One region of the Kribbella sp. NPDC004138 genome, then DNA from elsewhere that is predicted to be linked to it. Evidence: riboswitches for the same ligand, from Rfam matches in the RefSeq annotation. Region 1 holds a riboswitch; the other holds the start of a gene.

What was found. A riboswitch is a leader RNA that binds a small molecule or an ion and turns the genes downstream of it on or off. The one in region 1 is predicted to bind thiamine pyrophosphate.
Region 2: another riboswitch for thiamine pyrophosphate. It lies ahead of thiS (sulfur carrier protein ThiS); the one in region 1 lies ahead of ACWEOO_RS15445 (purine-cytosine permease family protein).

What each region holds. Positions count from the first base shown of each region.
Region 1 covers NZ_JBSGFZ010000009.1:212,539-226,745, reverse strand. Annotated here, with positions in the region: gene ACWEOO_RS15490 (S9 family peptidase) at 1-616, opposite strand, end outside; gene ACWEOO_RS15485 (ABC transporter ATP-binding protein) at 676-2,487, opposite strand; gene ACWEOO_RS15480 (ABC transporter transmembrane domain-containing protein) at 2,484-4,244, opposite strand; gene ACWEOO_RS15475 (MFS transporter) at 4,409-5,818, shown strand; gene ACWEOO_RS15470 (GTP pyrophosphokinase) at 5,805-6,818, opposite strand; gene ACWEOO_RS15465 (ATP-binding protein) at 6,968-8,161, shown strand; gene ACWEOO_RS15460 (DUF3152 domain-containing protein) at 8,491-9,345, shown strand; gene ACWEOO_RS15455 (hypothetical protein) at 9,374-10,180, shown strand; gene ACWEOO_RS15450 (alpha/beta fold hydrolase) at 10,177-10,836, shown strand; TPP riboswitch at 10,854-10,971, shown strand; gene ACWEOO_RS15445 (purine-cytosine permease family protein) at 10,967-12,292, shown strand; gene ACWEOO_RS15440 (cation:proton antiporter) at 12,231-13,451, opposite strand; gene ACWEOO_RS15435 (anti-sigma factor family protein) at 13,491-13,721, opposite strand; gene ACWEOO_RS15430 (RNA polymerase sigma factor) at 13,718-14,207, opposite strand, start outside.
Region 2 covers NZ_JBSGFZ010000004.1:165,083-179,289, forward strand. Annotated here, with positions in the region: gene mobF (MobF family relaxase) at 1-1,174, shown strand, start outside; gene ACWEOO_RS06860 (DUF3024 domain-containing protein) at 1,357-1,695, shown strand; gene ACWEOO_RS06865 (pentapeptide repeat-containing protein) at 1,747-2,835, opposite strand; gene ACWEOO_RS06870 (helix-turn-helix domain-containing protein) at 3,039-4,607, opposite strand; tRNA gene ACWEOO_RS06875 (tRNA-Lys) at 4,851-4,926, opposite strand; gene ACWEOO_RS06880 (G5 domain-containing protein) at 5,238-5,669, shown strand; gene ACWEOO_RS06885 (YceI family protein) at 5,674-6,168, opposite strand; gene ACWEOO_RS06890 (pyridoxamine 5'-phosphate oxidase family protein) at 6,200-6,619, opposite strand; gene ACWEOO_RS06895 (DUF5937 family protein) at 6,692-7,636, shown strand; TPP riboswitch at 7,652-7,763, shown strand; gene thiS (sulfur carrier protein ThiS) at 7,754-7,957, shown strand; gene ACWEOO_RS06905 (thiazole synthase) at 7,959-8,732, shown strand; gene ACWEOO_RS06910 (DUF6807 family protein) at 8,707-10,569, opposite strand; gene ACWEOO_RS06915 (sensor histidine kinase) at 10,602-11,963, opposite strand; gene ACWEOO_RS06920 (response regulator transcription factor) at 11,977-12,636, opposite strand; gene ACWEOO_RS06925 (ABC transporter ATP-binding protein) at 12,734-13,453, shown strand; gene ACWEOO_RS06930 (ABC transporter permease) at 13,446-14,207, shown strand, end outside.

The DNA of each region.
Region 1 (14,207 bases):
ACGAGTCCGGCAGCCATGCGACCGGGCCCTGGTCGTTGTGCGCGTCCTCCGCGGTGAGCTCGACGACTGATCGGCTCGAGGTGTCGACCAAGAGCAGCTGCATCGAGTTCGCGGGGCTGCTCGCCTTCGACAGCACGACCCACTTGTCGTCCGGCGACGGGTCGACGCCCATCACCCAGCCGCCGCCGTCGTACAGGACGGTCTCGCGGCCACTGGTGAGGTCGCGCGCGACGAGGTCGAAGTCCACGCCGTTGCGACGGTTCGTGGTGTAGAGCACGCGGTCGGGCCGGGCCGCGACCAGGCGGTGGATGTACTCGCTGTCGTGCACCAGCGGGGTCAGTGCGGGCAGACCGGGTTCGTCGAGGTCGAGCAGGGACAGCTGACCGCGCTCGTCGCCGCCCGCGTCGTGTTCGACGACGACGCGGCTGCTGCCGGGCACGAACCGGGCGCCGCGGCACGTGTCGTCAAGATCGGTCAGCGCACGCCAGGTGCCGTCGGGAGCGACCTCGTTGACCTGGCGGGTGCCGGTGCCGTCGTACAGCACCAGCATCCGGCCCTCGTCGTCGATGTCGAGAGCCATGGACGTGGGCAGCGAGAAGAGCGTCGTCAGCAACACGCCTTCATCCTCACACGACAAGGGGTGTCCGACAGGTCCACTGCCGAACACCCCGCTGGTCATCGGTCGCCGTGCCAGGAGTGCCAGAGTGCGGCGTACGCGCCCTGGGCGTCGACCAGTTCGTCGTGGCCGCCGAGCTCGACGATCTTGCCGTCCTCGACGACGGCGATCACGTCGGCATCGTGCGCGGTGTGCAGCCGGTGTGCGATCGCCACCACGGTCCGGCCCTCCAGCACGGTCGCCAGCGACCGCTCCAGGTGCCGGGCCGCCCGCGGGTCCATCAACGAGGTCGCCTCGTCCAGGACCAGGGTATGCGGGTCGGCGAGAACCAGTCGGGCCAGTGCGACCTGCTGCGCCTGGGCCGGCGTCAGCGAGACCCCACCGGAGCCCACTTCGGTGTCCAGCCCGTCGTCGAACCCGGCGACCCAGCCGTCCGCGTCCACCGACCGCAGCGCCGCCCACAGGTCCGCGTCGGACGCGTCCTGCCGGGCGAGCCGCAGGTTGTCGCGCACGCTGCCCACGAACACGTGGTGCTCCTGGTTGACCAGGGCAACATGACTACGGACCTGCTCGGCAGACATCCGGTCGAGCGCCGCACCGCCCAAGGTGATGTCACCGACGCGCGGCGAGTAGATGCCGGCCAGCAACCGGCCCAGCGTCGACTTGCCCGCACCGGACGGCCCGACGAGCGCCACCCGGGCGCCCGGCTCGACCGTCAACGTGACACCGTGCAGGACGTCGCGGCCCTCCAGGTACCCGAAGCGGACGTCGTCGGCCAGCACGGTCCGCCCGTCCGGCTCGGCCTCGCTTGCCGCCGCGGCGGTCTCGACCTCACGGACGCCGACCAGCCGCGCCAGCGACACCTGCGCGACCTGGAGCTCGTCGTACCAGCGGATCATCATGTTGACCGGCTCGACGAGCATCTGGATGTACAGCGCACCTGTGGTCAGTGCACCGACGGTCAGCCAGCCCTGGATCGCGAAACCGCCGCCGATGACGAGCACGGCCGCCAGCGCGACCGTGTGGGTCATGTTGATCACCGGGAACAGGATCATCCGCAGGTACAGCGTGTACCGCTCCCAGGCGACCCACTGACCGATCCGGGTGTCACCCAGCTCGATCCGGCGGCCACCGAGCCGGTGCGACTCGACGGTGCGGCCCGCGTCGACCGTCTCGGCCAGCGCCGAGGCGACCGCGGCGTACCCGGCCGCCTCCGACCGGTACGCCTTCGGGGCGCGCTTGAAGTACCAACGGCCGCCGATGATCAAGATCGGCGCCGCGATCACCACCGCCACGGCCAGCGCGGGCGCCGTCACGATCAGCGCGCCGATCAGCAGGGACGCCCAGATGATCGCGATCGTCAGCTGCGGTACGGCGTCGCGCATCGCGTGCGACAGCCGGTCGATGTCCGTGGTGATCCGGGACAGCAGGTCACCGGTGCCGGCGCGCTCGAGCACACCGGGCGGCAAGCCGACCGCGCGGATCAGGAAGTCCTCGCGCAGGTCCGCGAGCATCTCCTCGCCGAGCACCGCGCCGCGCAGCCGGGTCAGCCGCACGAACACCGTCTGCACCGCCAGTGCGAGGACGAAGCCGATCACGACGTACGGCAGGTTGACGTCGGTGTGGCCCTCGGACAGCTTCTGCACGACGTTGCCGAGCAGCCACGGCCCGACCATGCCGCTCAGCGCTGCCACCGCGTTGACCAGCGTCAGCCACAGGAACTGACGCCGGTGCCGGCGGAACAGTGTCTTGATGTAGGCACGCACCGTCGCGCCGCTGGCCACTGGGAGGCGCACTACCTCCTGTGGGGCTGCGGGGTCGTACTCCGGGCTCCTGCGCGAGCGGAGCGAGCGCAGCAATCGGTACCTCACGCTGACTCCTCGAACGTTGGCTCTTCTTCACGGGTCACAACGGCCCTGTACCGCGCGTTGGTGTGCAGGAGCTCGTGGTGCGTGCCGACCGCGTCGACGCGGCCCTCCGGCACGAACACGACCCGCTCCGCCCGGTCCAGCATCAAAGGACTGGACGTGAACACCACCGTGGTCCGGCCGGCACGCAGCAGCTGCAGACCGTCCGCGATCCGCGCCTCGGTGTGCGCGTCGACCGCACTGGTCGGCTCGTCGAGCACCAGCACCTGCGGGTCGACGTACAGCGAACGCGCCAGCGCCACCCGCTGCCGCTGACCGCCGGACAGGGACCTGCCGCGCTCGGTCAGCACGGCCTTCATGGCGTCGGACTCACCAGCAGGCAGCGTCTGCCGCAGCACGTCGAGGATGTCCTCGCACTGCGCTGCGTCCAGGGCTGTCTCGGGTGAGACCGCACCACTCGCCGGCACGTCGAACAACTCCCGCACCGTCCCCGACAACAGCACCGGGTCCTTGTCCTGCACCAGGACGACGGTGCGCGCGGACTCGAGCGGGAGGTCGTCCAGTGCGACACCGTCGAGCAGGACGGAGGCCTCGTCGGTGGCGGACGGGCTGTGGCCACCCAGCCGGTCGGCCAGCAGACCACCGGCGTCCGGGTTGCCGCAGACGACCGCAGTGAAGCTTCCGGCCGGGACGTTCAGCCCGGTGACCGGGTCGAGCAGGTCGCCCTCCGGCAGCTGGGCCGCGGACGTCCCCTTGGTCTCGTCGGTCCGCTGCAGCGACAGCACGCGCGCGGCCCGGCGCGCCGACACCTTCGAGAAGATGAACGCGCTCGCCGTCTCCTCGAACGTGTGCAGCGGAACCAGCATGAACGTGATGAACCCGTACGTCGTGACCAGCTCGCCGACCGAGATCCGGCCCTGGGTAACCAGCCGGACGCCCATCCAGACGACGACCACCAGGAACAGACCGAACAGCAGCACCTGCAGGGCCGCGATCAGCGACCACATCCGGGCACTGCGCACCGCGCTGCTCCGGTACTGCTGCGACGCCTCGCGGTAGCGCTGCAGGAACAGCTGCTCACCACCGATGCCGCGCAGCACGCGAAGACCGGCGACGGTGTCGGCGGCGAGCTCGGTGGCCCGGCCGCCCTTGGCCCGCTGCTCGTCCGCGCGGCGCTCCGCGGGACCCATCAGCGGCACGATCGAGAACGCGAGCACCGGTACGGCGATCGCGACGACGAGGCCGAGCTGCGGTTCGTACAGCAGCAGACCGATGACGACCGCGAAGCAGGTCAGCAGCGCGGCCACGAAGCGGCCCAGGACCTCGACGAACCAGCCGATCTTCTCGACGTCGCCGCTGCTCACGGCGACCACCTCGCCGGCCGCGATCCGGCGGGTCAGCAACGAGCCCAGCTCCGCGGCCTTGCGGAACAGCAGTTGCTGCAGGCGCGACGCGGTGCTGATCCAGTTCGTCACCACGGCCTTGTGGAAGAACGAGTCGGCGCCGGCCTTGGCCGCGCCGAAGGCCAGCAGCAGCGCGCCGGCCAGGATCAGCTTGGGCCAGGACAGGTCGATCGCCGCCTGCACGGCGAGACCGACGGCGACCGGAGCGGCGGCGATACCGCCGAAGTAGACCAGTCCCCAGAACACTGCGAGGACTTGCCCCCGCAGTTGCTGGTGCTCCAGCCAGATGATGAGTCGGAGGCCGGATCGGGTGTCCGGCACACCCGGATCGGCGAACGGAATGAGGCGCAAGGACATGACGTCTCACAAAGAGGCATAGAAGGATTGGAAGAAGGCACCTGACCAGGCGAATGGAACAAGCGTAGGCGGCCCCGCCGACAGTCCGTCAAACCGTTTTCGTGGACGGTCGGGAACCGTTTCCAGGCCAGGTAGTACAGTCTTCAACGGATGGAGGGAGCCGGGTGGAGGAGCTGACCCGCGGTCGGCGGCTGCTGGTGCTCGCGATCTGTTGCTCGAGCCTGTTCATCGTCGGGCTGGACTCGACAATCGTGAACCTGGCGCTTCCGGCGATCCGGTCCGAGTTCGACGCCCCGGTCGCCAAGCTGCAGTGGACGATCGACGCCTACACGCTGGTGCTGGCCTGTCTGCTGATGGTCTCCGGGTCGACCGCGGACCGCGTCGGGCGGCGGCGGACCTTCCAGGCCGGGCTGGTGCTCTTCGGGATCGGGTCGTTGCTGTGCGGAGTCGCGACGAGCATCGACCTGCTGATCGCGTTCCGGGTGCTCCAGGCCGTCGGCGGGTCGATGCTGAACCCGGTGGCGATGTCGATCATCACCAACACGTTCACCAACCCGCGTGAGCGCGCCCAGGCGATCGGGGTCTGGGGTGGAGTCGTCGGGCTGAGCATGGCGGTCGGCCCGGTCGTCGGCGGTTCGCTCGTGGATGCGGCCGGGTGGCGGTTCATCTTCTGGATCAACGTGCCGGTCGCCGTCGCCGCCTTCGTCATGACGGCGCTGTTCGTACCGGAGTCGCGGGCCGCCGTACCGCGGCGGATCGATCCGGTCGGGCAGGTGCTCGTCGTCCTGCTGCTGGGCAGCCTGACGTACGGAATCATCGAAGGTCGGTCGGCCGGGTGGGGGTCGCCGCTCATCGTCGGGTGCTTCGTGGTGTGCGTCGTCTCGCTGGCGTCCCTCGTGTACTACGAGCGTCGCCGGGAGGAGCCGCTGCTGGACCCGCGATTCTTCCGCAGCGCGCCGTTCTCCGGGGCCACACTGATCGCGGTGTGCGGGTTCTCGGCGCTGTCCGGGTTCCTGTTCCTCAACTCGCTCTATCTGCAGTCTGTGCGCGGGTTCAGCGCACTGCATGCCGGTCTGCTGACCCTGCCGATGGCTGCGATGACTGTCGTGTTCGCGCCGGTGTCCGGGTGGCTGGTCGGTCACCGCGGCCCACGGGTACCGCTGGTCGTCGCGGGCACCATGCTGACTGTGGCGGGTCTCCTGCTGTCCCACTTGACCACTACTACTTCCACAGCATGGTTGCTGGTCAGCTATCTGGTCTTCGGGCTCGGCTTCGGGATGCTGAATGCACCTATTACCAATGCGGCGGTCTCCGGGATGCCACGTTCCCAGGCCGGCGTCGCTGCAGCGATCGCGTCGACCAGTCGCCAGGTGGGTGCCTCGCTCGGTGTTGCCGTCGCGGGCACTGTCCTCACGGCGCGTCTGGCCGGCTCTTTCGAGTCCGGGTTCGTCGACGCGGCCAAGCTGTGCTGGTACATCATCGCGGGCTGCGGTGCGCTGGTACTGGTGCTCGGTCTGATCACCACGACCCGCTGGGCCCGCCGTACGGCAGAGGACCTCGTCAGGGCTGGATGATCTCGGCCCGGACCAGTGCCTTGAGCCGGCCGCGGAGGATCTTCTGGCGGCGCTCCTCGTCCGGGAACAGGTCCAAGTAGGCAGGGCCTTTGGCAGCGAGCAGGTCGTCGTCGAGGCGGCGTACCGTGCCTGCCGGCGCTCGGTGGGTCATGGCGGCCTGCACAGCTTCACTGTCGATCCCGGTGAGCAGTTCGGTGAGCTGCTCCTCCGTGGTGATGTCGAGGCGGTGCAGGATGCCCAGGATCCAGGCGTAGTGCGTGGTCTTCGCGTGCGGCGCATCGGGATAGCGACGGGTCAGGTACGTCGTCAGCGTGGCCGTGGTGAGGTCGAGCGGCGCCTTGTCCTCCGCGGTCGCCGCCAGCTCGCGGTACAGGCGGTCGATCTCGGTGAACTCGTTGTCGGCCAGCTCCATCAGCGCGGCCGCCAGCAGGAACCGCCGGTCGAACTCGGGCTTGCGGTCCGGCGGGATGTCCAGCTTGTACCGGATGTCGTGCTCGAACTCGGCCCACGCGTGCTGGACCGCCGTACGGACCTGGATCTCCATCACGAGGTTCTTCAGTACGGCGTACTCCGGGAGCTCGCGGCGGTGCTCGTTCAACCGGACCAGGTAGTGCTTGCTGGCGTACCCGAAGACGCCCTGCGCCCGGGTGTGCGCGCCCATGTCGGTGTGCTCGACGATCTCGAACTCTTCCTCGATCACCTCGCACACCCGGTCCACCGCCTCGACCAGGAACGTGATCACCCGGGCCGCGACCAGGTCGGTGATCTGGTTCAGCGGGTCGTCGTACTTCGGCCTGGCGGGATCGTCCGGGTGCGGCTTGGACGCCTTCGCGAGGAACGACTCCGGGTCCTTCGCGCGAGCCGTCGCGCTCAGGTAGTTGATGCCTTCCTCTTCGCCGATCAGCTCGTTGATCAGCGCCTCGAGCTTGCGTGCGCCGCCGACGTACTGCTGGTGCACCCGCTCGTACAACGCCCCTGCCTGCGGAGCCCACTCCACCATGGCGGAACCATAGTGGTCTTCGGGTCGCTCACGGTGTCTATCGATTTCTAGTTATTTCACTAGAAAGCCGTAGAGAGCACTCGCGACACGCTCTGGCCGTCGATCGGTCAATCTACGGAAAACGCTAGACGCGCTCATACAGTGAAAGCATGGATCCGATCCGGAATCCCTATGCGCCCGGCGCCGGTCAGCGGCCGCCTGAGCTGGCCGGACGCGACACCGAGGTGCGGCAGTTCGAGGTAGTGCTCGAACGGGTCGCGGCAGGCAGACCGGAGCGGAGCCTGGTGCTCAGCGGACTCCGGGGCGTAGGCAAGACGGTCCTGCTCAACACACTGCGCTCACAGGCCATCAAGCGAGCGTGGGGTACCGGCAAGATCGAGGCCCGGCCGGACCAGAGCATCCGGCTGCCGATCGCGCAGGCGCTGCACACCGCGATGCGGGAGCTGGGCCACCGGCACCGCGACGACAGGAAGGTCGACCAGTTCAGCGCCGTACTGAAGGCGTTCGCGCTGCGCACCGCGGTCAACGACCGGAAAGGCATCCGCTGGCATCCGCCGGTCGACGTCGCCGCGGCAAAAGGCCGAGCCGACTCCGGTGACCTGGAGATGGACCTGATCGAGCTCTTCACCGACGCCGCGGACCTGGCCGGTGACCTGACCGTCGGGGTCGGGCTGTTCATCGACGAGATGCAGGACATCAGCACCGACGACCTGTCCGCGCTGTGCGCCGCCTGTCACGAGATCTCGCAGCAGAGCGCCCCGCTGGTCGTCGTCGGCGCCGGGCTGCCGCACCTGCCCGCCGTACTGTCGGCCAGCAAGTCGTACTCCGAGCGGCTGTTCCGCTACATCCGCGTGGACCGGCTGGCGCGTGAAGCGTGCGACCGGGCGCTGATGGTGCCGGCCGAGAGCGAAGGCGTGCAGTACGACGAGGAGGCCCTGGACGAGCTGTACGCGCAGACCGACGGCTACCCGTACTTCGTGCAGGCGTTCGCGCACTCGACCTGGGACCACGCGCCGACCTCACCCATCACCATCAAGGACGTCGCCGTCGCCGCCCCCGAAGCATCCGCCGAGCTGACCGTCGGCTTCTTCGGCTCCCGCTACGAACGCGCCACACCCGCGGAACGCGAGTACATGCGCGCCATGGCCGAACTGGGCATCGGCGTCGACGACGGCTCCGTCCCCACCGCCGAGGTCGCCAGCACTCTCAACCGCAAACCCCAATCCCTCTCCCCCGCCCGCGACGGCCTGATCAAAAAAGGCCTCGTCTTCTCCGCCGAACGCGGCACCGTAGCCTTCACCGTCCCCCACTTCGGCAAGTTCCTCCGCACCCGCACAGCCTGACAACTGGCGGAGGGGTGAGCGGGGAGGTGTGAGTGGTGAAGGTGGAGCAGGGAAGTGTGAGGGCCGGCGCCCGCGTGTTCGCGCTGCCGCGCGGCGTGACTGCAAGCGGATACCGGGCCGCGCATGACCGTCGCCGGCGAACCGACCGCCCTCAACCCACCCCCGAGGTGGCGCCTGCACACACCTTCGGTTCTCACCGGGTGCTGCGCCTGCGGCCAACTGCGAGCAGGCCGTCCGTGGGAGCCGCTCCTCCTCTTCCGGCTCATCTGACCGCGGCTTAACACAGCCGGGCTTTCGTGCTTTGGCAGGTATCGGTAGGGTCACTTGTCATGACCACCCGGCGGAGCGGCCAGCGGGCCGACGTGTCCAGGCGTCGGGGTGGGCGGCACAGTCGGCGGAAGTCGTACAAGGGGCAGTGGCTTGTGGTGACGGCGTTGGCGGTGCTGGGGACTGTGGTGGTGGCGCATCCGGATGTGGCGCATCGGAACAGTCTTGCGGCGCAGGCGGTGGCGGGGGTTGACGCTGTCGCCGAGGAGGTGCCGGTGGCTGCTACGCCCAAGCCGACTCCGATCGCCACGCCGACGCAGAAGTTCACCACGCCGTTGCGGCCGGCACCGACGCTGACGCGCAAGCCGAAGAACGCGAAGCCGAACGTGCTGGTCTCGAGCGGGAAGCTTGCGGTGGTGCCGGGGTCCGACAAGGCGACCGGGGTGCGCGACAAGCTGACGTACCGGGTCGAAATCGAGCAAGGGGTGTCGGTGAACGGCGCCGCGGTGGCGGCGGCGATCCACAAGACGCTGACGGATCCGCGCGGCTGGCAGGCGCTGCATCCGGTGAGTTTCGAGCGGACGGACCGCGTCGACGCCGACCTCCGGATCATCCTCGCGACGCCGACCTTGACGGACAAGCTCTGTCTGCCGCTCGACACCGGCGGTGAGGTGTCCTGCCGCGTCGAGGACCGGGTGGTGCTCAACGCCAAGCGGTGGATCTACGCGATCCCGGCGTACAACGGCAACGTCGAGATGTACCGCAGCTACCTGGTCAACCACGAGGTCGGTCACGCGCTCGGCCACGGGCACTCCACCTGCACCACCCCGAAGACCCCCGCGCCGGTGATGATGCAGCAGACCAAGGGTCTGGCCGGCTGCCTACCGAACGCCTGGCCGACCATCAAGGCCACCTGAGAGACTGGGCGCGACGGAGGGAGCACCGATGTCGTCACAGGACTTCCCGACGTACGGCCGGGGCGATGAGCCCGAGAAGCAGCAGGCAGCTGGTGAGGAGCATCACTACGCTCCGCCCGCGCCGTACGGCGGCGGCACGTACGCCGGGCCGCCTGCCCCGCCGGAGCAGTTCCAGTACGCGCAGCCGCAGCCGTACGGGACCCAGCCGCAACCGCAGGGCAACCCGGCGTACCACCAGCCCCCGGCCTACCGCCCCGGCGCACCCTACGGCGCCGAAGCGAGCCCGCAGCCGCATGAGCTCCCGACGTACGGCCGGGACGAGCCGTCGCGGGATCCGCGTGCCGCTCGGGTCGTAGGCCTGGCGACGTTCATCGCCGCGATCTACGGTCTGCTCGTCGTGTCCGTCCAGCGCGTCGCGCTGCGGGAGATCTCCCAGGCGCCCGGCTCGCCGCTCAACCACCCGTTGCGGACCGACGTGCTCGACGCGATCGGCCAGCTGCTGCTCCTGGTCGTCGGCACCGGCGCGCTGGTGATGTGGATCCGGGACGTGCTGGCCCGCCGCAAGGCCGGTCGTCGGCCCGAGCCGGCCGAGCTCGCGGGGCTGCTGCTGGTCGCGGTGTCGGTGGTGCTGATCCTGGTCTGGCTGCTCATGGTGCTGTCCACGGGGCTGGGCAGCAGCGACGACGCGCTGCACCGGCTGCCCACGGCGTACGGCTGGGGTGGGGTCGGCCTGCTGCTTCTCGCCCTCGGCCTGTTCCTCGGGTACCGCGAGCTGAAGCCAGACGTAGCGAACCCCGTCGTCAAAGGCGCTCCGGCCAAGGCGCCCTGGGAGTGAGCGCACCGATCGTCCTCGTGCCCGGCCTGGGCCTCGGCCCAGAGTCGTACGCGCGGACCGCCGAGCATCTCGTCACGCCGTACCACGTGGTGACGCTGCCCGGGTACGGCGAACCGGCGGGCGCTCGGGAGGACCTGCATCCGCGGGCGCTCGCGGTGGCGCTGGCCGAGAAGATCCGCGAGCGGTCGGTGCTGGTCGGCCACTCGGCGAGCTGTCAGGTCGTCGTCGAGACGGCGGTGCGCTACCCCGAGCTGGTGCACGCGCTCGTGCTCGTGGCCCCGACGGGTGATGCCCGGATGTCGAGCTGGGTCGACCGCGCCGTCCGGCTGGTCGGGTCCGCCATCCCGGATGTGCCGAAGCTGGTCCGGATCAGCCCGCAGTACGCGCGCACGACGCTGCCGTCGATCGCCCGCGCCGGGGAGGCGTCGCGGATCCACGACCTGGCCGCGGTGATGCCGCACGTCCGGGCGCCGGTGGTCCTGGTCCGCGGCAAGCACGACCTGATGTGTACGAAGGAGTGGCTCGAGCAGCTCGCCGAGCTCAGTCACGGTGAGGCGCGGACGCTGGAGACCGGTGCGCACATGCCGGTCGTCACGAACGGCCCCGAGGTGGCGGCGCTCATAGAACGGGCGGCCGCGCTGCCGGAAAGTAGCTGACGCGTTAAACTTGCACCACCAACCTATGCGGGAGCTCGCACCGAGGATGCGCGGGCTGAGAGGGCGACAGCTGGGTCGCCGACCGCCTGAACCTGACCGGGTAATGCCGGCGTAGGGAGTGGGGTCACTCATGACCGATACAGCTGTTCGTCCGTCGAGCTCCACCGAGGCTCCGCTCGTTCTCACCACCGATGCGCCGCGCACGCTCGGCTTCTTCGACCAGTTCACGCTCTGGGGCAACTTCGGCATCTCGCTGTTCGGGCCGGTGACCGGTGCGCTGGTCGCGGCGTACACCGGCTCGCTGTGGCAGGGCCTGCTCGCGGTCGTCGTCGGCTGTGGCATCGGTGCGCTGGTGCTCGGCGGTGCGGCCGTGTTCGGTTCGCAGACCGGTGCGCCGGCGATGGCGTGCCTGCGTGGTCTGTTCGGCCGCCGCGGCTCGATGGCGCCGACCGTGCTGAACATCGCGCAGAACGTCGGCTGGGCGACGATGGAGATCATCGTGATCTCGCAGGCCGCGGTCGCGGTGACGAGTGAGCGCTGGCGCTGGCTGTTCGTCGTCCTCGCCGGGGTGATCGCGACCGCGATGGCGGTGCGTCCGCTGGGCAGCGTGAAGATCCTGCGCAAGTTCATGGTCTGGCTGGTGCTGATCGCGTCGGTGTACCTGTTCGTGCAGGTGCTGAGCAAGCCGACGCACGCCCTGCCGCAGGACAGCGTGTTCGGCTTCTGGCCGGCGGTCGACCTCGCCGCGGCCGGTGTCGTGTCGTTCGCCCCGCTGGCCGCGGACTACACGCGGCACTCGCGCACCAACAAGGCGGCGTTCGCCGGCTCCTCGCTCGGCTACGGCCTGGCCGCCATCGCGTACTACGCGCTCGGCGTGGTCGCCGTTGCGACGCTGGGGACGAACAGCGACGACGTCATCACCGCACTGGTCACGCTGCCGGCCGGCGCGATCGCTCTGCTCGTGCTGCTGGTGGACGAGGTCGACGAGGCGTACGCGAACGTCTACTCGACCACGATGGCCGCGCACAACCTGATCGGCCACATCGACCGGCGGTGGATCTCGGTCGTGATCGGCGTGATCGCCACCGGAATCGCGCTGTTCATCGACCTCGGCAGCTACACGCAGTTCCTGTACCTGATCGGCTCGGTCTTCGTTCCGCTGTTCGCGGTCGCGATCGCCGACTTCTTCGTGGTCAGCAAGATGAAGTGGGACGTGTCCGGTACGGCGAAGTTCCGCTGGCAGCCGACCGTCGCGTGGCTGATCGGCTTCGTCGCGTACCAGTTGGTGAACCCCGGCACCGTCGCGGGCTGGTCGCCGTTCTGGACCAAGCTTCAGCAGGCCCTCTTCAACGACCAGCCTGTGCCCAGCTGGCTCGGCGCGACGTACACGTCGATCATCGTCTCGATGGTGGCTGCGGTACTGCTCGGCCGGATCGGTCGGCGGCAGGCTGCCTGAGCAGCACCAGCGCGACCGCCGGGAACACCAGCACGGACAGCAGTCCGGCGCAGACCAGAGCGGCGGCGGTGACCGGGCTCATCAGCCCGGTCGCCACGCCGATCTGCGTCGCCGTCACGATGAACGGCAGCGACGTCGCCTGCAGCAGCGCCGCCGCAGCCGTCGCCCGGGGGCCGAGTGTCCGCACTGCGAGGTACGCCGGTGCGCCGCGGACGACGAGCAACGCGAGCAGGAACAACGGCACCCGGACGAGCGCGGCCGGGTCCTCGAGCAGGCCGCGCAGATCGAGCCGGAGTCCACTCGTCACGAAGAACACCGGGATCAGGAACCCGTAGCCCAACGCCTCCAGCTTGATCCGGAAGCGTGGATGCGAGGCGGCGTCCCGGTCGACCAGTCCGACCACCGCTCCGGCCAGGAACGCCCCGAGGATCGTCTCCAGCCCGAACTGCTCCGCCAAGGCGACGAAGGCGACCAGCAGCACCACAGCGGCCCGGACCCTGATCTCCGCTGTGGTGTCCTGCAGCCGCAGCAGGACCCCGCCGAGTCGCTGCGACCGTCCGGCGGTGGCGACCACGAGACCCGTGACGACCACCAGCAGAGCGAACAGCGCGACCATGACGAGCCGCTCGCCCGCGCTGCCTCCTTCGGTCGAGAAGACGAGTGACAGCACCAGTACGGCAGCGAAGTCGGCGACGGATGCGGCCGCGATGGTGAACTGCCCGACGCTGCCCTCAGCCTTGCCCGCGTCCTTGAGCACTGGCACGACCAGACCCAAGGACGTCGCTGACAACGTGACAGCGAGCAGGAGCGCGCTGTTCACCCAGCCGGCCGCAGAGAACCCGAAGCCGGCCAGCCCGCCCAGCAGCAACGTCACCAGATAGCCCAGGACCGCCAGCCGCAGCACCTGTCCGCGCAGCCGGTGTACGTCGATCTCGAGGCCGGCCAGGAACAACAGGAAGCCCAGCCCGAGCAGCGAGACGATCTGCAGCGGCAGGTCGACGTCGATCAGGCCGAGTCCGTGCGGACCGAGCACGATCCCGGCGACGATCTCGAGGACGACCGCCGGGACCCGGAGTCGCGGTGCGAGGCCGAGCAGCAGCGGTGCGAGCAGCGCGATCAGGACGACCGCGAACAGGTTGGTGAACTCCACGTCCGGCATACCGCTTCAGTGCCGTCGACGCGGCCGGACGTTACGCGGTCAACCGCGCGGGAAGGAGCGGAAGGCGTCGAGCAGCCGGTCGCGGGTCTCCTCGGGCAGGTTCTCGGGCTCGACTCGCCCGACCTCGGCCGCAGTGCGCCGGATCTGCTCGACGTAGATCTCGCAGCCGTCGCAGAGCGCCAGATGCTCGACGAACCGCTGCTCGGTCTCCGGGGCCAACGCACCGTCGAGATAGGCGGTGACGAGCTCGACCAGCTCGGCGCATGTCATGCGTCAGCTCCCGTGAAGTAGTGGTCCAGCCGGCCGCGAACGGCTGCCCTGGCGCGGTGCAGCAGGACCCGTTGATTGGCCATGGAGATCTCCAGCAACGCACACACGTCCTCGGCGGCGTGTCCGTCGATGTCTCGTAACGTCAGCACGACCTGCTGCCGGATCGGCAGGCCCTCGATCGCCGCGGCCACGGTGGACCGGACCTCGTGGGCCAGGACCTCGCTCTCAGTGGTCGGCCAGCGGTCCGGGAACGTGCGCCAGCCGCCCGGATACTGGTCGTCGGCGCCCCGGAAACGCTGCGGGTCGACCGTCGGCTCGCTGTCCGGCGCAAGGCTCGTCCAGGGGACGGTCCGCTGCTCGCGGGTGGCCCGCTTGCGGGCGATGTTCACCAGGATCCGGTACACCCACGTCCGCAGCGACGACCGGCTCTCGAAGCGGTCGATCCCCTCGAACACCGCCAGCCAGGTGTCCTGCACGACCTCCTCG
Region 2 (14,207 bases), on a different contig from region 1:
CGTCACCCGCCTCAACAACCGCCGCCTTCCCTACGGCCGCCGCCAGTTCGTCAAGAACGGCGACCACTGGACTGTCATCCACCGCTGGCCCGACGGCTCCCTCACCGTCCAAAACCAAACCGGCGACACCGTCACCCTGCCCAGCGCCTACGTACAGGAATCCGTCGAGCTCGCCTACGCCACCACAGCCCACCGAGCCCAAGGCGCCACCGTCGACACGGCCCACCTACTCGTGACAGCGCAGCTCACCCGAGCCCTCATGTACGTCGGCATGACCCGCGGCCGCCACACCAACCAGGCGTACGTCGCCACGCACCAAACAAGCCCCGACCTCCACGAGCCCCAACCCGAGCAGACCATGCAGGACGTCCTCGAAGCCGTCCTCAACAAGCTCGGCACCGAACAATCCGCCCACGAAGTCATGCGCGAAGAACTCGACAACGCCACCCGCCTCGACCGACTGGTCCCCATCCACGAACACCTCTGCCAACTCGACGCCAAGAACCGCTACCAACCCGCCATCGCCACCTCCGGCCTCGACCCAGCCGACCAAGCAGCACTCCAAGCCTCCCCCGCCTACGGCCCACTCATCGCCGAACTCCGCCGCGCCGAGAACGCCGGCCTCAACCCCACCGACCTACTCCACCGCGCCGTCAACCAATCACCGCTCACAACCGCCAACGACCTCGCCGCCGTCATCCACCACAGGCTCCACCGCCTGACCGCCCGATCACTGCACAAGACCGGACACCACCCCGCGCAGATCCTCGGCCTCATCACCCCAGCCACCCACGTCAGCGACCCCACACTCGTTGCTCCACTCCGCGAACTCGAATCCCAAATCATCGAACGCGCCAACTGGCTCGCCGAGGATCTACTTGCCCATCCGCCCACCTGGTACCGCGAGTTGCGCCATGCAGCCGGTGAGCCTCCGGCCCATGAACTCGCCGACCTCGCCCGCGAGATCGCCGCGTACAGGGAGCGCTACCAGATCCACGTCCACTCGATCCTCGGAGACGCCCCACCAGCCAGCGCTGACGATCGACACCGTCAGCACTCCCGACTCGCGAAGTTGCTCACCAGCTTCTCGTCAAAGCCTGACGAGCGATCGGTCGACAGCACAGGCATCGCTGCGGTGCCAACGCAATCCGACCCGCTGCCGGACCCAGACTGACGGCGCCGTATCAGGCGGTCGGCCAGACGTACCGGCCGTGGCCGGTAGGGTTTGGTACGACGGTCGCCGACCTGCATGCTTCCAGCAGAGTGTCGACCAACCTGCCGCGCTCCACACGCCGATCGGCCAAGCCGCTGACCAGATCAAGCACGGCTCCCGCCACCCGACGACTGGTGATCCGAATGGCTCTTCCCGAACTGGATGTTGCACGCGTGCAGCGATGGTGCATCGCAAAGGTTCCTGAGCACGCTCGCGACCAACTGCGCGTCGAGTGCGAACTCGCTCCGCGCCACCTGACGATCGTTGAACGGCGCCCGCCGTGGCGCGAGGATCTCGGGCCAGACTGGGCCAGTTCCGCAATCGCTCGCCTGCACTACAACGCCACTGATAGGTCCTGGACGTTGTACTGGGCCGACCAGCACCAACGCTTCCACACCTACGACCAAGTCGGTCCGTCTCAGAGCGTCAACGACCTGCTGACCGAGATCGACCGCGACCCCACCAACATCTTCTGGGGCTGACTGCATACGCGTCGGCATGCCGGCATAGGGCAGTTCGGGGTGCGCGACGATCTACCTCTTGTGAATAACGAGGCCAGCAGAGGAGACAGGTCCGCAGTACACGGGGCCGTCATCTGACTTCGCGAAGTTGGTGCGTTCATCTGTCACCGCGACCCTCCGGATCTCGTCAGGCGTCATACCGCTGACTTCGCTCAGATCTGTACCGCGAAGGTCCGCACCCGACAGGTTCGCACCCTTGAGTCCCACGCCGTCCAGATCGGCGCCCCTCAGATCCGCTTTGGTCAGATCCGCGCCTCCGAGGTCGGCGTTGGTCAGGCATGCCTGGCTCAGGTTCGAGTAGGAAAGATCGGCGTCGAACAACCATGCGAAAGTGAGGTCTGCTGCGCTCAGGTCCACCCGACTCAGATTTGCGGCCGACGCACTCAAGCGCGGAAAGAGGGCCTCCGACAGGTCCACTGGACCTACAACATCCTGAGTGAGGGACGCCGCAATGGCGAGCGCCGCTGCGACATCTGTGGGCAGTCGCTTGGCCAGCCGAACATTCACGAGGTCCCTCATCGAGGCGCCGCATTGTGGGGCAGGTGCGGTCGATCCGCAGAAGTCGTGGTGACGGACGAATGCGGCGAGGACGTTCCGTATCGTCAGGCGATCTCTCGGGGAATCTGCGGCAATGCGCTGCAGGGCGTAGATCGCGCCGAGACGCACGTCGACTGTGGAGGACGCGAGTTGTTCGACGGCCTTTGTGTAGCGGTCTGTGATCTGCCCTTCCTGGGTCGATCTCAAGGCCCTTGCGGTGTAGATCAGGCCAGAGGCGGTAAAGGCAAGAGTTAGGAGCACCGCGAACGACGTAATCAACCCAGTGACGACTTGAAAGGGCCGTTGCCGATGCGCATCCCACAATTCCTGACGTTCCTTGGCCGGAAGTGCCTCCAGTTCAGCGCTGGTCGGCCGACTGACGGGCGGACGACGGCGCAGTCTTCCGAACCAGGAATCGGCGGGTGGCGGCGAGGCTGTCGGCATGATCCAAGCATTCCATTCTGAGGGCAGCTCGTCGCGCTGTACGGCGGCGTACACCAAGTCCACCAGGTTGCCGGTGGTGAGTCTCCGGCAACCTCGACAAACTGTCGGTGTCAGCGGCATCTTCGCATGCAGCGCCGCCGCGAGCGGAACCAACTATTCGTACGACCGCTGGATGAGGTCAAGCACGTCGTGGACCAGTGGAGAGACGGCTTTGATCAGCGCAGTGAGCGCTTGGATCAGTCGGGTCACGCGACTAAGCCGTACTCGGGCGGAGTGACCCGCCTGCTTGGGTGCCAGCCTCCGGTCAGAAGTCGTCGACATGTCTAGCGTCTCCAGGATCGCGCTCGAGATCCTGTCGACCTCGGGCTGCTACCCATAGAAGGCAGAAGATTCGGTCGGTCTGTGACAGGCGAGTCTCCAGTAATCGGCCCTACCTTCCACCGGCGACGCGGTGCGATTTTCACCAGAGGTCGAGGTTGGCGAACTCTTGGTCTAGGGCCTTCTGCTGCGGAGGGGTTGTGGATTCGGCGGCCCATGTAGACGTCTTGGGTTATGGAGACTTGGGCTTGGCCTAGGTGGTCGGCGATCTGGCGGGCGGATTGGCCTCGGCGGTCTAGGGCGGTGGCTGTGGTTTTGCGGAAGGTGTGGGAGCGGATCCAGGTGAGGGCGTCTGAGGGTGAGGGTTGGGATGCTTGGTCTACCTGGGCGCTGAGCGCGGGTGATTTGTCGAGGTTGATGCGGTAGGTCTTGAGGAGGGTGGCTACGAGTTCGCGGTCGAGCTTGATGCGGCCGGTCTCGATCAGCTCGAGTCTGGTCTTTGGCCAGCCGAGCTTCGTGGCGACCTGTTTGCGGGTCAGGCCAGCCTGGAGGCGGGCGGATCGGAGGGTCTCGCCTAGGTCGCGGCGGGCGGTGCTGGCTACGGGGGATAGTGCACGGCGGAGGGCTCGGCGGACGTTGGACGGGTCGCGGAAGCCTCCGAGGGAGTCGGCGAAGATGGGTTCGTCGAGGCTCACGCCGGCTGCGTGGCGGCGGCGGAGCATGGTGACGGCCCCGTCGGGCAGGGGTAGAGCACGTACGCCTGCCCTGGACTTCGGGGCCTTGCGGATCAGGCCTTGGCCTGGGACGCGAACAACGGTGTGAGTGATTTGCACCGCGCCGGCTTCCAGGTCGACCTGCGACCACAGAACCGCGAGAGACTCGCCGATTCGGACTCCTGTTCCGAGCATGAAGACGACGAGGTCCGGCAGGTCGGCGTGCCGGGCGGCTTCATCGGTGGTCAGCTGTTGGCGCAGGAGGGCGATCTCTTCGGTGGTCAGCGCTCGGGGCGGGTCTTTTGGGCGGGCCTCGACTGCTTCGACCTCGCGAACCGGGTTGACAGTCAGGGCGCCGTACCGGACGGCGAGTTGCATCATCCCGGAGATGACCGCGCGGCAGGTCTTCGCGGTGGGGCGGCCGGCGTTGCGCTTGATGGTTCCGATCACTCTGTCGATGCGGGGCGTGGTTGCCTCACCGATCAGGAGTTCACCGAGGGCAGGACGCACGTAGTTCTTGATGGCTGTGCGGTACGTCGTCAGCGTCGTCGGTGATCGCCGGCCGTCTTCGATGCGTTCCTCCAACTTCTCGATCCAGAGGTCGATGAGGTCGTTGATCTTGTCGGTCGGGCTCAGCTCGCCGTACTGCGAGACCTTTGCCCGGTCTCGCAGCTTCGTTAATAGGCGGTGCTCGGCTGCGCCCTTGGTCTTGGCGGACGCGGTGACCTCACGGGTACGCCCGTCGTGGTCACGGAAGTACGCGGACGCGCGCCAGGAGACCACCTTGCCCTCGGCGTCCTTCCTCTCTGCACGGGATCGGACGTTGCCCCACGTTCCGATCGGAAGGTGCGGTCTGCTCATCTCAGCCCTCCACAGTCCAACTGCACGTGGCAGCTCAACGGCTGGGCGAGCCGGAGATCGGGCGAAACGAGATCAGTGCGACAGGATGCGATACGTCGCTCAGCAACGCGCAGCCAGCTGGCCGCGCGTGAGCCGCCGACCCCTCTCAGGCGGGCATGCATCGGCCACTCTGAGTATTGGCAGAGTTTGCGCAGACACAACTTTCACGGCCGAGGCGCCGACATGCGCCTGACCTGCAGAAACTGGTAGGCCCCGTGGGACTCGAACCCACAACCCGCGGATTAAAAGTCCGCTGCTCTGCCAGTTGAGCTAGAGGCCCTCAGGTGGTGTGGGGAACAGTGTGTCAGGTTTGGTGGGGGAATGCTTGGTGGGGGTGGGGGGTTGTGGGGGCGTCAGGCACGGTGGTATAGATCGGAATTCGCCGCGGGGGGGGAACCGACGGTGGGTTGGGGGAACGCTGTGCGTGCTGTGTTGGGGGCGGTTGTCCTTGTGCTGGTTGTTGGTGGGTGTGGGGCAGAGGCGGGTGGTGAGCCGGTGCGGGTTCTGCAGGGCAGTGCGTCGCCGATGCGTGCGACTTCGCCTCTGCCCACGTTGCCGACGTACACGACGGGCTCAAAGCCCACGTTGACGGTGACGGCTCGGCCGGTGGTCACGAGCAAGGAAGTCGTGGAGTTGCGGGTGATTCCGTTCAAGAAGAAGACGGTGACGGACGGGTCGTTGGCGAAGGGGGAGACGGCGGTTCGTACGGCGGGGGTGAACGGGACGCGCCGGCTGGTCTATCGGGTGACGTATGTGAACGGCGTGCAGACGGCAAAGACGTTGGTGCGGCAGGAGGTGGCGAAGGAGCCGCGGTCGCAGGTGACGGCTGTGGGGACGAAGGTGGAGTCCCAACAGGCCGGCGAGTGCGACCCGAACTACAGCGGCTGTGTCCCGATCGCCAGCGACGTGGATTGTTCGGGCGGTACCGGCAACGGGCCGGAGTATGTCGCCGGCCCGGTCGAGGTCGTCGGGTCCGACATCTATCGTCTCGATGCCGACCACGACGGGATCGCCTGCGAGTAGCCCGTCAGGCGCGGCGCGCGGTGACGTCGAGGTCCAGTACGACGTCGGGGCGGATCAGGGCCGTCGTAAACGAGTTCCAGTTGGCGTTCCAGGTGTGCCGGTTGATGGTGCGGGACGCCGTGAAGCGGAGCTCGTCGCCGCTGTCGGTCACCTCGAGTGGCACGGTGAGCGGCGACGTGGTCCCGCGGATCGTCAGGTCGCCGGTGACCTCGAAGCGACCCGGCGCGCTCGGCGTGATGGCGGTGGCGACGAACGTCATCGCGGGGTACGTCGGCGCGCCGAAGAAGTCCTGGCGCAACTGGTCGTCGCGACGGCGGTTGCCGGTGTCGACGCTCGCCATCTGGACGGTCAGCCACCCGGACGACGCGGACGGGTCTGCCGCCTCCACCTTCACGGCGCCCTCGAACGTCGCGAAGCGGCCGTGCACCTTTCCGCCCACGCGATGCGCGGCCACGAAGCCGATCCGGGTCCGGTCCGCGTCGAGCACATAGTCAGTCATACCCGGTACGACGAGACAGCACGGTGGACTGTCAGCCGATGACGCCCGTGGTGATGCGCCGCGGGGTGATGTCGAACATCGCGTCCTCGGGCGGATCGGCAACGTACGCCGCGCGCGCCTCCTCCGGCAGGTACTTCTCCACTGTCGCGTTCAACAGGTCGGCGTCGAGTGGAAGGAAGCGCGCCACACCCTGCATGTTCACGTACTTCGCGGTCGCGCCCTCGACCGTCTGGATCGAGAGCGACAGCGCGCCCGTGCCGGTGCGGTGCAGTCTGGTCTTCTTCGACTTGGTCGGAGTCATCACCTGGAACCGGCCGGAGTCAGGCAGGTATCTGAACCAGACCGGTGTCACATGCGGCGACCAGCCGGGGTCGTCGATCGCCAGCACGGCCACCAGCGGCTGCGCCAGGAACTCGGCCATCTCCTCGGTGTGCATGATGCGAAATCCCATACCTCCGACCATCCCAGGCACCACCGACAGCCTGTCGATTTAGGATCTGCCTACATCGACGAAGGGATCGGGGTGCTCACCTATCAGCTGACGTCGCAGGACCTGGCGGACGTCCGGTTCGCGGTGTCGCCGGTCGCGGAGACGGTGCTGTCGCTGCGCGCCCTCCGGGACCCTGGCCGCTTCCCGCTGCAGCTGGCGTGGGTCCGGGCGGTGCAGCCGTACGTCGCGGGGCTCGACTGGGACGTACTGCGATGGCTCGTCAACGACACCATGGGCAGCCCGGACTTCTTGACGCCGCGCCCGTCCTCGCCGCTCACGCAACTTGACGACGAGCTGAACCTGATCGCCGCCGTCGACCAGGCGACCTTCGAGCGGCAGATGATCGCGGTGAACGGCGAGCTGCCCGCGGAATGCACGATCGACAAGGTCGTCGAGGCGCTACGGCAGTACTGGGACGCCGTCATGGCGCCGTACTGGAGCCGTATGCGCACGCTCCTGTCCGCCGACATCAGCTACCGCGGCCACGTCCTCACGCAGCAAGGCACCGGCGCGATGCTCAACGGACTGGGCCCGGCCATCACGTACGCCGACGGGCTGCTGAAGGTGGACCGTGTCGCCGAGCAGAGCCGTACAGAAGACATCGCCGGCCGCGGGCTCGTACTGCAGCCAACGCTGTTCGGCCCGCACGCGGTCATCCCGTTCGATCCCGGCGCCGAACCGCTGCTCGGCTACCCGCCACGCGGTCAGGCAAATCTGTGGTCCGTCGTCGAACCGCCATCGCGGCACGATCTCGCCCAGTTGATCGGTACGCCGAGGGCTCACATCCTCGAGCTCCTCACCCATCCCCGGACGACGACCGACCTGGCCGGCGAGCTGAAGGTGACGCCGTCCGCCGTGAGCCAGCATCTCCAGCTCCTTCGCCGAACCGGTCTCGTCGAGCCGGAACGCACCGGCAAACAGGTTCTGTACCGGCCGACCGAGCTCGCCGCCCTGCTCACCGGCGCCACCGTCGACTGACCCGTCAGCTATAGTCGAACCGTCCGCGGGAGCTCGCAGGGAGTGGGCTGAGAGGGTGACTGGGCTGTCACCGACCGCTGAACCTGAATCGGGTAATTCCGGCGTAGGGAGGAAGCTGTGGAATCGGTCTGGGTGAACGGTACGGCGGTCGACGGGCCGGCCGGCCGGTCTGTCGCCGAGTTGATCGCGGAGTACTCCGATCGCACGACGGGGATCGCGGTCGCGGTGAACCAGAACGTGCTGACCAAGGCCGAGTGGGCCCTGACCACGCTCGAACCCGGCGACCGGGTCGAGATCGTCAGCGCGACGCAGGGAGGCTGACATGGACGACCCACTGGAGCTCGGCGGCCGCACGTACACGTCCCGGCTGATCATGGGGACCGGCGGTTCGGCCAACCTCGAAGTCATGGAGGAGGCATTGATTGCCTCCGGCACCCAACTGACAACGGTCGCGATGCGCCGCCTCGGCACCGGTCACGAGGGTTCGGTGCTCGACGTGCTGAAGAAGCACGGCATCGACGTCCTGCCGAACACGGCCGGCTGTCACACCGCGGCCGAGGCCGTGCTGACCGCGAAACTCGCCCGGGAGGCGCTGGAGACCGACCTGATCAAGGTCGAGGTCGTCGCCGACGACCACCTGCTGCTGCCCGATCCGGTGGAACTGCTCGACGCCGTGGACGCCTTGGTGGCCGACGGTTTCACCGTGCTGCCGTACACCAACGACGACCCGATCCTGGCCCGCCGCCTGGAGCAGGCGGGGTGCGCGGCCGTGATGCCGTTGGCCGCACCCATCGGTTCGGCGCTGGGCATCCGCAACCCGCACAACATCGCGCTGATCGCCGAGGCGGCGAACGTCCCGGTGATCGTCGACGCCGGCATCGGTACGGCGAGTGACGCCGCGCTCGCGATGGAGCTCGGCTGTGCCGCGGTGATGCTCGCGACCCCGGTGACCCGCGCGGAGAAGCCCGCCCTGATGGCCGCCGCGATGCGCGATGCCGTCTCCGCGGGCCGGAACGCGCGGCTGGCCGGCCGCGTGCCGAAGCGCTGGCAGTCGGCGCTGGCGTCGTCGCCTACAACTGGTCTGCCAACGTTCTAGCCTCCGCCGCGTCGACGGCCCGGTCCAGCAGGAGCGCGGTCAGCGACAACGTCAGCTCCTGGTTGGGCTGCAACGTCAACGGCTGCTCCCACGCGAGCGCCGGGCACGCCCCGACGTACTCACGGGATCGCAGGAACCACGGCCACACCTGATCCGGCTGCACCAGCAACAAGCTGACATCGCCCTGGACGAACGCGAGCCACCGACCGACGGATCCGAACGCGGCCTCGAGTCCGTCGCCGGCCGCGCTCAGGACGGTCGTCGGGGCGGAGGGCAGGCGCCAGAAGATCCCGCCGTACCCGGCGCCCTCGCGTCCACACGTCGCCGGGCTGTCGATGCGGATCGAGCCGTAGCGCGCGGTCAGCACGCTGTGCCAGTCAAGGCGCCAGCCGCCGAAGGCGAGTGCCCCGGTGAGGCGCCGGCGTTCGACCAGTTGCGGCCGCCCCTGCTCGTCGTACCAGGTGATGTCGTCGACCAGCTCGCGATCGTCGACGGTCACACCGCGGCTGCGTTGCTGACCGTGGTTCGTGAGGAGGGTCGGGCCTTGACCGCGGACGTAGGTCCGTCCGCCCCAGTGCGAGGTGCCGTTGACCTGGGCGACCGACAGCGAAAGTCCGTAGTGGTGCCGGTGGTCCACCGGGTTGACCTCGGTCAGCGGATGCCCGCCGAGCGTCCGGACCGGATGCAGGTACGGCCGTGGCGCGTGCACCTGCGGCATCCGGCGGCCGAACTCGTACCGCGCGAGCAGCCCCGCTGAGCTCCCGAGCGCGAAGATGTCGCCCTGCTGCTGCCACGTGATCCGGTCGGCCGCGTCGTCCCCGTCCGGCTGCGGCTCCTGCGGCACCGGCCCCGTGCTGGCCCGCACCGCCAAGCGCAGCTCCGGTACGCCGTCGACCGCACCGGACGGCCCCGCGATCGCCGCGTGCAGCCGCTGCCACGCGAGTTCGCCGAGGTCCTTCTGCGGCACCCGGACGGTCGTCAGCGACGGTACGGCGAAGCGCGCCAGCCCGATGTCGTCCATGCCGGTCACCGACAGGTCGACGGGTACGGCGACGCCGACCTCGTTGAGCCGCGCCAGCAGCCCGAACGCGACGAGATCGTTGAACGCGACCACCGCGGTGGCGCGCGACTCGAGCACCCGCTCCACCGCGGCGTATCCGTCCTCGATCGACCAGCCGCACTCGAGCCGGACCAGCTCCAGACCGGGGATCTCCCGCTCGGCGACGTCGAGCGCGCACAACCGCAGCCTGTTGGACGCGCTCGCGGCCGGGCCGGACAGGAACGCCAGCCGCCGGTGTCCGAGGCCGACCAGGTGATCGACGACGATCCGGACGGCGCGGCCGTAGTCGACCACCACCGACGACACCTCCGCCGGGCCCTGGCGGTTGACCAGGATCACCGGCTGCACCTGCGGCAGCAGCTCGAGCAGCTGATCCTCGTCCATCCGCGGCGAGACCATGATCAGCGCGTCGCAGCGCCGCCGGGCCTCGATCGCGATCGCCGCCTCGGCATCCGGGTTCTCGGCGGTCTCGGCGACCAGCACCTTGTAGCCGGCGGCCGCGGACGCGTTCGTGATCCCGCGCAGGATCTGCTGGAACAGCGGGTTGCCGAGGTCCGGCACGACCAGCGCGACCATGTTCGTCCGGCCCAGCGACAGGCTGCGCGCCAGGTCGCTCGGCCGGTAGTTGAGCCGCTCCGCCGCGGCGCGCACCCGGGCGACGATCTCAGGTGCGACACTGAGCCGACCGTTCATCACCCGGGACACGGTCGCCCGCGACACCTCCGCCGCCCGCGCGACGTCGGCGATCGTGATCGAGTCCTTCGGTGTCCGTCCCACCCCCGTATCCTCTCCCGATGGAAACCGGTTTCTCAACCCTCTCGAGCAGATCTCCCGGAGTTTGAGCAAGCGCTTACCGCCGGCAGCCGGACTTCGAGGGTGGACCGGCCGGTGACGCGGATGGCGCCCCGGTGGCGGTCGACGATGCCGGCGGCGATCGCCAAGCCGAGACCGGCGCCGCCCGCGCCGCCCGCACTGCCCGCGCCGCCCGCGCCGCCCGTGTCGCCCAAGTCGCCCGCGCCGCCCGAGTCGCCGATGGTGCGGGTCCGCGCCGCGTCCAGCCGGACGAAGCGCTCGAACACACGCTCCCGGTCCGCGGCCGGGATCCCGGGGCCGTCGTCGGAGACCGTGAGGACGACGACACCGTCCGCCTCGGCGACGCCGAAGCTGATCCCGGTGCGCGCGTGCCGCGCGGCGTTGCTGCCGAGGTTGCGTACCAGCCGGGCCAGTTGCGCCTCGTCGCCGCGGACCTGACCGGCCGACACCGCGGTCGTGTCGACCGCCACGCTCGTTGCCGCGCGCAACGTTTTCGCCTCGGCCAGAACCAGGTCGTCGAGGTCCACCGGCAGATCCGGCGGCGCGGACCGCTGCTCGTCGGAGCGGGCGAGCTGGAGCAGGTCGTCGACCAGGTGCTGCATCCGCAGATCCTCCGCGAGGACCGTGGCGGCGAGCTCGCCGACCCCCGTCCGCTCCGGGTGCGCCAACGCGACCTCGGCGTGCTGCCGGATCGCCGCGATCGGCGAGCGCAGCTCGTGCGAGGCGTCGGACACGAAGCGATTCTGCGACTGCTGCCCCCGCTGGAGCCGGTCGAGCATCCGGTTCATCGTCCTCGCCAGCCGGCCGATCTCGTCGGCGCGCGTCGCCGGAACACGCCGATGCAGCTCGGTCGCGGTGATGGCGTCCACCTCCCGCCGGATCGCCGTCACCGGCGCGAGCACCCGCCCGGTCACCACCCAGGTCACCCCCGCGACGATCGCCGCCATCAGCGGTACGCCGACCACGAGCACCCGGCGTACGAACCGGGTCGAGTCGAGCACGTCCACCAGCGGCCGGCCGACGACCACCTCGCCGCCGGACGGTACGACGGCGGCGGCGAACACGAAGTCCTCACCGTGGCCGGGCGGCTCGACCCTGACGCACCCGGTCCCCGGCGAGGCGAGCCGTGACCCGCCGCCGGTCACGTGCCCGGCGCGATCGATCACCTGCACGATCTCGGTCGACGAGGGTCCGACCACGACTGCGGGGGCCGCGGCGAGCTGAGCCGCGCGGTCCTGGGCGGCCCGGCAGACCTGATCGGTGAGCACCGAGCCGAGCAGCGCGACCAGCACCAACGCGCCGGCCACCAAGGCGAACCCGACGACCAGGACCGCGGCCAGCGTCACCCGGATTCGCATGACGGCACCTCCCTCACGGCTCGGCCAGGCGATAGCCGGCACCGCGCAGGGTCGTGATGAACTGCTCGCCGAGCTTGGTGCGGAGCCGCCGGATGTAGACCTCGACGATGTTCGGATCACCGTCGAACGCGTCGTCCCAGACGTGTTCCAGAATCGTCCGTTTCGACACGACCTGACCGCTTCGCCGGACCAGGAACTCCAGTAAGGACAGCTCGCGCGCCGTCAGAACCAGTTCGTTCTCGTCGAGCCAGGCCTTCCGGGCGGCCGGATCCAGCCGCAGCGCGCCGGTCTGCAACAGGCACGGTCGCTCTGCGGCGCCTCGTCGTACCAGGGCTCGGAGCCGGGCGATCAGGACCGCGTACGAGAACGGCTTGGTGAGGTAGTCGTCGGCGCCGGTGTCGAGCGCGCGCACCTGGTCGGTGTCCGCGTTCCTTGCCGTGAGCATCAGGATCGGTGTCCATACGCGCTCGGCCCGCAAGGTCGCGCAGATCTCGAATCCGTCGACCTCCGGGAGCATCAGGTCCAGGACCACGACGTCGTAGCCGTGCTCGCGGGCGAGCCACAGCCCGTCCGTCCCGGTCAGTGCGACGTCGACGGCGTACCCCTCGGCCTCCAGGCCGCTCCGCAGCCCCGTGGCCAGCCGGGGCTCGTCCTCTACCACCAGCGCGCGCATCACCCACCTCCAGGCGATCCTCCTTCATTGTGGCTGAATCCCCGCTGAATGCACCCGGTTCAGCGAGGGTTCAGCAGCGCGGGCCTAGCGTCGGACCATGGCGACGATCGAGGCGAGCCGGCTGACCAAGCGGTACGGCGGACGCACCGCGCTCGACGGGCTGACCTTCACCGCGGACGCCGGGCAGGTGATCGGGCTGCTCGGGCCGAACGGCGCCGGGAAGACAACCACGATCCGGCTGCTCACGACAATCCTCGAGCCGACCAGCGGGACGTTCGCCGTGGCCGGCGTACCCGGCGACCGGCCCGGCCGGATCAGGCAGCGGATCGGCGTACTGCCGGAGAGCGCGGGCTACCCGGGCCGGCAGACCGGCGGCGAGTACCTGCGCTACGCGGCCCGGTTGTTCGGCCGGAGCCGGCGGGACGCACGGGCAGTCGCCGATCGGTTGCTGACCGAAGGCGGCCTCGGCGACCGTGCGGACGCGCCGATCTCGACGTACAGCCGGGGCATGCGCCAGCGACTCGGGATCGCCCGCGCGCTGGTCAACGATCCCGAGGTCGTGTTCCTGGACGAGCCGGCGCTCGGCCTCGATCCCGCCGGCCAGCGGTCGATCCTCGAGACGATCGCGGACATCGCCGACCACCGCGGCGTGACCGTGGTGCTGTCGACGCACACCCTGGTCGAGGTCGAGCAGGTCTGCGACAGCGTCCTGATCCTCGATCAGGGCAAGCTCCGGGCGGCCGGACCGATCGCGGAGATCGTCGCCGGCACCGGAGGCCTGAGCGCCGCCTTCCTGGAGCTGACCGGTCATGAATGAGTGGAGCGTGGTGGCCCGGCAGGAGAGCCGGGACCTGTGGATCGGCGGCCGCGGACCGGTCTTGCTGTTCGGCTTCAGCGTCCTGCTGAGCACGATCACGTACCTCGCCGCGACCAACCGGGCGATGAACTTCCTCGAGCAGCGTGAGGCGGTCAACCTCACGGCGCAGGTCGGGCTGGCCGTGGGCGTCCTGCTGACTGTCGTGACCAGTGCGGACGCGATCAGCGGCGAACGGGAACGCGGCACCTTGGAAGGGCTGCTGCTCACGCCGGTCTCGCGGCGCGCGATCGTCGTCGGCAAACTGGCGGCCGCGTCGACGATGTGGCTGGGCTGCCTCGTCGTCACACTCCCCTATCTGTGGGTCCTCGGGCACGGGGTCGCCGGCGCGACACAGGCGGCGGTGCTCGCTCTGACCGTCGGCACGCTGGTCGCCGTCGGTCTCGGTGGTGTCGGAATGCTGTTCAGCGGGTGGACGAACTCCAACAAGACCAGCTTGGCCTGCGGATTGCTGCTGCTCCTCGTGCTGTTCGCCCCGACCCAGTTGCCGGCTCTGCCGAAGACAGGCTTCGGTCAGCTGCTGACCCGGGTCAACCCGATCGGCTCGGCGCTGCACTACACCTCGCAGGTGCTCGTCAGTCGTCGGCCGTGGACACATGACCTCAGTTACCTGGCCGCTCCGGTCGTGGTCGCCGTACTCGTCCTCGTTGTCGTGGTCGCCGCCGGGCCACGACTCGTCCGACTCACCGCGGGGTCA